Regions from separate parts of the Prosthecomicrobium sp. N25 genome, predicted to be linked through region 2. Evidence: riboswitches for the same ligand, from Rfam matches in the RefSeq annotation. Region 2 holds a riboswitch; the other holds the start of a gene.

Region 1 (4,404 bases), on a different contig from region 2:
CGGTCACGCCCAGCGTGTTCTGCGCGGTCAGGGCCGTGATGACGCTCGCCCCGTAGACGCTGAGCGCCGAGAAGGTCTTGAGGTCGGCCTGGATGCCGGCGCCGCCGCCCGAATCCGAGCCCGCGATGGTGAGCGCGATCGCCGTCACGGCTGACCTCCCCGCCCCTTCTCGACCTCCATCCGGAGATCCCGCGCCGCCGCCCCGGGATCGGTTGCCGCCATGATGGCGGAGACGACCGCGATGCCCCTGGCCCCGGCCCCGAAGACGCCGGCGACCTCTCCGAGCCCGATGCCCCCGATCGCCACCACCGGCAGGTCCGTCATCCGGACGACCGCTGCGAGGCCCTCCGGCCCGATCGCCGCGCCGGCGTCCGCCTTCGTGGCGGTCGACCGGACGGGCCCCGTGCCGAGATAGTCGACCGAGCCCAGGCTGCCCGCCGACGCCGCGAACTCCACGGGCGAGCCGACCGACAGGCCGACGATCCTGTCCGGCCCGAGGAGCCGGCGCACGTCGGCCGGCGCCATGTCGTTCTGCCCGACATGCACCCCGTCAGCGTCCGCCGCCAGCGCCACGTCCACCCGGTCGTTGAGGATGAGCGGGATGCCGCGAGGCGCCAGGATCTGCTTGAGAAAACGGGCCTGCTCGACCAGGACCCGGGTCGGAGACACCGGGTCGCGCAACTGCACCATCGTGACCCCGCCCTCGATCGCGGCCTTCACGGTGTCGACCACGCCGCGCGGCCCGGCCAGCACCGGATCGGTCACCAGGTAGAGGCGGAGGTCGAACAGATGTCTCACGTCGTGATCTCCTCGATGGAAGCGTTGCGGGCGAGGTCGCGGGCGTCGAGACCCAGGAGCGCGTCGCAGAGCTCCGCCGGCAGGTGCCCCGCCCCGCGGCAGCGTTCGCCGGCGATCCGGCCCGCCGCCGCGTAGACCGCCAGGGCCGAGACCGTTCCCTCGTAGGCGGGCGCCACCGCCGCGAAGGCGGCCACCACCCCGGAGAGCGCGCAGCCGAGCGCCGTGGAGAGCGGCATCAGCATGTGGCCGCCCCGGATCGCTGCCGCCCGGACCCCGTCCGTCACGTAGTCGACCTCGCCCGTGACGGCCACGACCGCGCCGGAGGCCCGCGCCAGGTCCAGGGCCGCATCGATGGCTGCGTCCGAGCCGGCGATCGAATCCACCCCCCGGCTCGCCCCGGACGAGCCCGCGAGGCTCAGGATCTCGCCGGCGTTTCCGCGCACGACGGACGGCTTCAGCGCCAGGAGCGCCGTCGCGGCCTCGGTGCGCAGCCGCGTCGCGCCGGCCGCGACCGGGTCCAGGACCCAGGGCTTGCCGCTTGCCCGCGCCGTGGCGGCCGCCGCCTTCATGGCGGCGATCCAGGGCGTCGACAGCGTGCCGATGTTCACGACGAGGCTGTCCGCGATCCCGGCGAACTCCTCCACCTCCTCGCCCGCATGCACCATCGCCGGCGAGGCGCCGAGCGACAGGAGCACGTTGGCCGAGACGGTCATCGCCACGTAGTTGGTGATGGCGTGGACCAGCGGCCGGCGTGCGCGCACCGCCTCCAGGTCCAGCCAGGCGCGTTCGATCGGCGTCATGACAGTCTCGCCCTTTCCCGGATGGTGTCCGCGTCGAGCCCGTAGAGGGCGTCGAGGATCGCGATTGCGAAGGAGCCCGGGCCGCGCGCCGTCTCCGCCGCGACCTCGCCGGCGATGCCCATGACGACCAGCGCGGCCGTGGCCGCCACGAGCGCGTCGGGCTCGACGGCGCGGAAGGCCGCGGCGACCGCGGTGCCCGCGCAGCCCATGGCGGTGACCCGGTCCATCATCGGATGCCCGTTGCCGACCCGCGCGAGCCGCCGGCCGTCCGTCACGATGTCCACCGGACCCGAGAGGGCGAGCGTCGTCAGGTGTTCGACCGCGAAGGCGCGGGCCTGCGCCTCGCCCGGCGCGTCGGACCCGAACCCCACGAACTCCGCATGGTTCGCCCGCACGAAGTCCGGCTCCATGCCGAGGAGATGGGTCGCGAAGGCCAGGCGCGGCGGCGAGATGTCGACCTTGACGGGGTCGAGCACCCACGGGACGCCCATCTCGCGGGCGACCTCCACGGCCGTGAGGCTCGCCTCCCGCCGGGCGCGGTCGAGGATGCCGAGATTGACGAGGAGGCTTCCCGAGACGGCGATGAAGGCCGCGATCTCCTCAGGCGCCGAGGTCATCGACGGCGCCGCGCCGACTGCCAGGAGCATGTTGGCCGTGTAGGTCTGGGCAACCGGATTGGTGATCACCTGCACGCGCGGCCGGCGCGCGCGCACGGCCTCCAGCGTGGCGGCGACCCGGTCGGCGTCGACGGGGTGGTCCTGGGCCGAAGAGGTCATGCGCGCTCCTCCCGCTGGACGGGCTGCGCATCGGACGGGACGGGCAAGGCTGGACGGCGCCGCATCTCAAATCCCTCCGCCGGCATGACCCGGATCAGGTTCGTGGAGTTGGCGGTCCGCCTCTCAGCCCGGCTTTTTCCGCCGGGCACCCCCATGAGACAGCTGTGCACTTAGGTTCGCGCTCTCCGATTGGCAAGCGGAAAATGCCGGCCCGCCCTTGAAAGTCATCATTCCGTAACCATTTCAGGATCACGATGCGCTCGGGGATGACGTCCCCCGAGACGTGAGAAGGGCGTCGAACGGATTGACCGCGGATGTACCGGCAGTCCGGTCCGCACCTTCGGACGAGCGAGCGGGCCAAAGCCCGCTCGTTTTCGTTTCAGGGCAGGCTTTACGGCGGCCCCTTGCCCCGGCCCGCGCCCCTGGTGCATCGTCGCGCCCGACAGAACAGCGCGAGGCGCCCATGAAGCCCTTCTTCGTCCTCATCAAATGCAATCTCGGCCGTGCCTACGAGGTCGCGACCGCGCTCGCCGACGCGGAAATCGCCTCCGAGATCTACTCGATCGCCGGCGACCACGACCTCATCGCCAAGTTCTACATCGAGGACGAGACCGACATCGGCCGCTTCGTCAACGAGAAGGTCCATCATATCCCGGGCATCCAGGACACCAAGACGCTGATCACCTTCAAGGCGTTCTGAGCCCGTTACACGCCCGCCCGTCCCGGCGGCCCGGTCCGGCCCCGCCGCGCGCCGGGCCGCCCCGCCGCACTTCCGGCCGTTTCCGCTTCCCCCGGCCCGCGAATTTCCACCCCGCCGGCGCCCTTTCGCCCCGATCGGCCGAAAAACCTGTCGACGCCCTTGCCCGTCCGGAGGAGTGTCGCCCATGCTGTCGATCGCAACGCTCGGACCCGAGATCTTCCAGATGCCCGAAGCCGTCGACCTCGCCTTCGCCGACCTCGTCGAACATGCGCGCGCGATCGAGCCGCTGCACATGCGAGACCTCTTCGCCGCCGATCCCGAGCGCTTCGCCCGCTTCTCCGCCCGGCAGGGCGACCTGCTCCTCGACTATTCCAAGAACCGCATCGCCCCGACCACGATGGAACTCCTCGTCGAGCTCGCCCGTGCGGCCGACCTGGAGGACTGGCGCGACCGGATGTTCGCCGGCGAGCCGATCAACCTCACCGAGGGCCGCGCCGTCCTGCACGTGGCCCTGCGCAACCGCTCGGCCCGGGCCGTGATGGTCGAGGGCCGCGACGTGATGCCGGACGTCACCGACGTTCTCGTCCGCATGGGGGCCTTCGCGGAGGCGGTCCGCTCCGGGGCCGTCCGCGGCTCGACCGGCAAGGCCTTCACGGATGTCGTCAACATCGGCATCGGCGGCTCGGACCTCGGCCCCGCGATGGTGACCCTGGCGCTCGCCCCCTATCACGACGGCCCCCGCGTCCATTTCGTCTCGAACGTCGACGGCGCCCACATCCACGACACGCTGAAGGGGCTCGACCCGGAGACGACGCTCTTTATCGTCGCCTCGAAGACCTTCACGACGCTCGAGACCATGACCAACGCCGCGACGGCCCGCGCCTTCGCGGCCGGCCGGCTCGGCGAAGAGGCGATCCCCGCCCACTTCGCCGCGATCTCGACCGCGATCCCGAAATGCCGCGCCTTCGGCATCCCGGAGGACCGCATCTTCGGATTCTGGGACTGGGTCGGAGGGCGCTACTCCGTCTGGTCCGCCATCGGCCTGCCGGTCGCCATCGCGATCGGATCGGAGCGCTTCGAGCAGTTCCTGGCCGGCGGCCACGCCATGGACGAGCACTTCCGCACCGCACCCCTGGCCGAAAACCTGCCGGTCATCCTCGGCCTCCTGGGCGTCTGGTACCGCAACGTCCTCGGCTTCGCCTCCCACGCGGTCATCCCCTACGACCAGCGCCTCGCCCGCTTCCCCGCGCACCTCCAGCAGCTCGACATGGAATCGAACGGCAAGAGCGTGCGCCGCGACGGCCGCATGGTCGCCCGCGAGACCGGCCCG
Region 2 (4,404 bases):
GAGATCCGCCGGTCGGCCGGCCACGGCGTCGGGACCGGGGGCGAGGACGGGCTCCGGCGCCGCATCCGCGAACTCGAGGTCGAGCTGGCCCGGCGGAGTGCCAGGATCGCCGAACTCGAGACGATGGTCCACGAGGACGACCTCACGGGGCTCCTCAACCGCCGCGGCCTGCTCGCCGAGATCGCCCGCGTCATCGACTTCGGACGCCGCTACGGGGCGGCGGCGGGCCTCGCCTTCGTGGACCTGGACAGCTTCAAGACCGTGAACGACCGGTACGGCCATGCGGTCGGGGACGGGCTCCTGACGGAGGCGGGGCGGCGGATCCGGTCCGTCATCCGCAGCTCCGACGCGGCCGGGCGGATCGGCGGGGACGAGTTCCTGGTCGTGCTTCGGCAGGTGGATCCGGAGGGGCTGAGGCGAAAGGCCGAGAGCCTACGGACGGCGCTGGAGGCGGCGCCGGTCGTGGTGGACGGGGTCCCGGTGGAGATCCGGGCGTCGGTCGGCATCGCCGCCTTCGAGCCGGAGGACACGGCGGAGAGCGCGATCCTCAGGGCGGACCGGGACATGTTCCGCGACAAGCGCGAGCGGCAGGGCGTGCCCGGGGACGATCCGCTCAGGCGATGATGTCGGGGACGAGCCGGTCCTCGAGATGCTGGATCCGGTCCCGGATCGCCAGCTTGCGCTTCTTCAGCCGCTGGATGGTCAGGTGATCGGCCCGGCCGGATTCGACCAGCGCGGCGATGGCGGTGTCGAGGTCGCGGTGCTCCTGGCGCAAGCCGACGAGTTCCTGGCGGATTTCCTGCTCTTCCTGCTCGGTCATGGACTGCGCCGCGTCTTTCCGGTCGTGGGCTCCGGGCCCGACTGCGAAACGGTCCGGCAATCATAAACCGAAGCGCGGCAAAAGGGGACCCCGCCGCCCAAGCTGCCGTAGGGGCGCCGTGGCGCAGGGTAAACCATTCGGTAACCGAAAAAGTGAGCGAGGGGGTGGAAAGCGGATCCGTATTCACCACATCCAAGCTTGCGGGCATGGCGGCTCGCTGTCATGCTCCTGTAGCCAAGTCCTGCGAGAATGGGAGGCTTTCAGCATGTCCATCGAATCGCATCTTGCGGAACTGAATCGTCGCCACGCGGCCCTCGAGGACGAGTTGCGCGACGCCCTTGCCCATCCGAGCATCGATTCCCTCGAGATCGCGGACCTGAAGCGGCGCAAGCTGCTGTTGAAAGATGAGATTTCCCGTCTGAAGTCCGGCGTCACCATCCACTGACGCGCTACCCCGGAGGCGAGGAGCCCCGGCGGGATCGGAGCGGCCCCCGAGTCCAGGCGTCGCGCCGCAGACGATTCCGGTTTCCTGGCCGTCACGCAGACGGCCTCCCCCGGTCCCGGCATGTTCAGCCCGGAGACCGCAGAAGGGTCCGGCCCCGGCGAGTTCTCGCCGGGCCGGAACGGATCAGAAGACCATCGGGAAGGGGTCTTTGTCGACGCGCCGCGGCCTCGCCCGCGGCGTTTTCGCGTCCGGGGCAGCGGCCCGGTGCGACCATCGCCTCGAAACGCATGGGCGCCGCGCCCTTGCATGCCAGGCCGGGGTGGTCCATCTTATCCTTTGTCCGAGGGGTGCTCCGATCCGGAGCTGAGATGGTGCGCGAGCACCGGACCCTTTGAACCTGATCCGGGTCATGCCGGCGAAGGGACGGGATCTTCCGCGTTTCCGACAGCCAGAGTCCCCGGATCTCCACCCGACGCCGCCCTCGCGGGCGTCGCCGTTCCGGAGCGGAGATCCATGACGATCGCACACGAGATCGGCCGGCGCCTGCCGGTTGCGCGGGGCGGGACCCGCGGGACGGAACCGGCCGGCGCGGAGCCCGGCCGCGGCGCCGTGCGGCCGCTCGACGGGGCGCGGTCGCCGACCCTGTCGTTCGTGGCCGAACTCGCCGGGGTGGCGGCGGGCCTGATCGCGCTCTGGTGGGCGGCCGTGCTGATCTTCGCGCCGCCGCCCTACCTGCTGCCGGGACCGGACCGCGTGGCGGCGGCCTTCGTCACCCGCTTCGACGACCTGGCGGCGAACACGCTGGTGACCGGCGGGGAAATCGTGCTCGGGCTCCTGCTCGGCACCGCCGTCGGCCTCGCGACCGCGCTCGGCATGGCCTACTGGCCGGCGACGCGCCGGCTGGTGCTGCCCGTCGTCGTGGTGCTGCAGTCGCTGCCGGTCTTCGCCATCGCGCCGGTGCTGGTGCTCTGGTTCGGCTTCGGCCTCGCCTCCAAGGTGGTGATGGCGAGCCTGATCATCTTCTTCCCGGTCGCCTCGGCGTTCCACGACGGACTGAGCCGCACCGACCCGGGCCTCCTCGACCTCGCCGTCCTCTATCGCGCCCGGCGCTGGCAGACCCTGTCCATGATCCGGATCCCGGCGGCGCTGCCGGCGCTCGTCTCGGGCCTCAGGATGGCGGCCGCCGTCGCGCCGATCGGGGCGGTGGTCGGCGAGTGGGTCGGGTCCTCCTCGGGCCTCGGCCTCCTGATGATGCACGCCAACGCGCGGCTGCAGACCGACACCATGTTCGCCGCGCTGGTCATCGTGGCGGCCCTGGCGGTCGCGCTCCGGCTGGCCGTCGACCTCCTCACGCGCCGCCTCGTGCCCTGGCTGCCCGAGACGGCCTGACCCAACCCCCACAACAGGAGCCGATCCATGCGACGCCTCATCGCCGCCGCCGCCCTGAGCCTGATCCTGGCGTCCCCGGCGGGCGCCGCCGACAAGCTGTCGGTCGCGCTCGACTGGTTCGTCAATCCCGACCACGCGCCGCTCGTGGTCGCCCGGGAGAAGGGCTTCTTCGCGGCCGAAGGGCTCGACGTCGAACTGATCGCCCCGGCCGACCCCTCGGCGCCGCCGCGGCTGCTGGCGGCCGGGCAGGTCGACGTCGCGATCTCGTACCAGCCGAGCCTGCACCTCGCGGTCAAGGAGGGGCTGCCGGTCGCCCGCTTCGGCACGCTGGTCGAGACGCCGCTCAACACCGTCATCGTGCTCGCGGACGGGCCGGTGAAGACGGTCAAGGACCTCAAGGGCAAGAAGGTCGGCTACTCGGTGTCCGGCTTCGAGGACGCGGTGCTGCTGCAGATGCTGGAGGGCGCCGGCCTGACGGCCAAGGACGTGGAACTCGTCAACGTCAACTTCGCCCTGACGGGAGCGCTCCTGTCAGGGCAGGTGGACGCGGTCGTGGGCGGCTACCGGAACTTCGAACTCACCGAACTGGAGCTCGCCGGCAAGAAGGGGCGGGCTTTCTTTCCCGAGGAGCTGGGCATCCCGGCCTATGACGAGCTGATCTATCTGGCCCGCCGGGACCGGACCGGGGATCCGCGGCTGCCGCGTTTCCTGGCGGCGGTCGAGAAGGCGACGCTGTGGCTGACCAACAACCCGGCCGAGGCCTGGGCGCTGTTCAAGGCGTCCGACAAGAAGCTCGACGACGAGCTGAACCGCCGGGCCTTCTTCGATACGCTGCCGCGTTTCGCCAAGCGGCCCGCCGCGCTCGACGTCGGCCGCACCGAGCGCTTCGCGGCGTTCCTGAAGGCCAAGGGGCTGATCGACACGGTGCCGCCGGTCGAGACCTACGCGGTGGCGCCGAAGTGAGACGGTCGAGCGGCGGCTACTCGGCCGCCCGCTGCCCCGGCTTCGCCGGGCCGATCCAGTCGGGGACCTGGTCCCAGCCGATCTGCTCGGCCACCTCGACCCGGCGACGGACCGTCGCCCAGCGGGTGCCGTCGACCAGCACCTCGGGGGCGAGCGGGCGGGCGTTGTAGGTCGACGACATGGTCGCCCCATAGGCGCCGGCGGTCGCGATGGCGACGAGGTCGCCGGCGGCGAGCGCGGGCAGGCGGCGGCGTTTGGCGAAGGTGTCGGAACTCTCGCAGATCGGCCCGACGATGTCGTACTCGACCGTCGGCGCGGCCGGCGCGGGGATGCGGACCGGCACGATGTCGTGGTGGGCCTCGTACATGGCGGGGCGGACGAGGTCGTTCATGGCCGCGTCGAGCACGAGGAAATGCATGCCGCCCGCATCCTTCACGAAGATCGTGCGTGCGAGCAGGATGCCGGCGTCGGCGACCAGCGAGCGGCCGGGCTCGATGGAGAGGTCGAAACCCCGGCCGTGGACGGTCGCCCGGATCGCGTCGGCGAGGTCGGCGAAGGAGAACTCCAGCTCGTTCTCGTAGGGGATGCCGAAGCCGCCGCCGAGATCGAGGCGGGTCAGCGGGTAGCCCTTGCGGCGCAGTTCCTCGGCGAGCGCCGCCACCCGGCCGTAGGCGGTCAGGAAGGGCGCGGGGGTCATGATCTGCGAGCCGATGTGCATGGCGAGACCGACCACCCGGACGTGGGGCAGGGCCTTCACCTCGTTGTCCAGGCGGCCGAGCGTGCTGGC

What was found. Region 2 has a riboswitch for thiamine pyrophosphate ahead of WBG79_RS21940 (ABC transporter permease). Riboswitches for the same ligand answer to the same signal wherever they lie in the genome.
Region 1: another riboswitch for thiamine pyrophosphate. It lies ahead of thiM (hydroxyethylthiazole kinase); the one in region 2 lies ahead of WBG79_RS21940 (ABC transporter permease).

The regions. Positions count from the first base shown of each region.
Region 1 is NZ_JBBCAT010000005.1:243,668-248,071, reverse strand. Features, by position in the region: gene thiD (bifunctional hydroxymethylpyrimidine kinase/phosphomethylpyrimidine kinase) at 1-148, opposite strand, end outside; gene thiE (thiamine phosphate synthase) at 145-798, opposite strand; gene thiM (hydroxyethylthiazole kinase) at 795-1,598, opposite strand; gene thiM (hydroxyethylthiazole kinase) at 1,595-2,374, opposite strand; TPP riboswitch at 2,428-2,537, opposite strand; gene WBG79_RS25550 (Lrp/AsnC ligand binding domain-containing protein) at 2,838-3,074, shown strand; gene pgi (glucose-6-phosphate isomerase) at 3,298-4,404, shown strand, end outside.
Region 2 is NZ_JBBCAT010000003.1:581,266-585,669, reverse strand. Features, by position in the region: gene WBG79_RS21955 (GGDEF domain-containing protein) at 1-624, shown strand, start outside; gene WBG79_RS21950 (YdcH family protein) at 614-820, opposite strand; gene WBG79_RS21945 (YdcH family protein) at 1,086-1,265, shown strand; TPP riboswitch at 1,599-1,706, shown strand; gene WBG79_RS21940 (ABC transporter permease) at 1,779-2,654, shown strand; gene WBG79_RS21935 (ABC transporter substrate-binding protein) at 2,682-3,617, shown strand; gene lysA (diaminopimelate decarboxylase) at 3,634-4,404, opposite strand, start outside.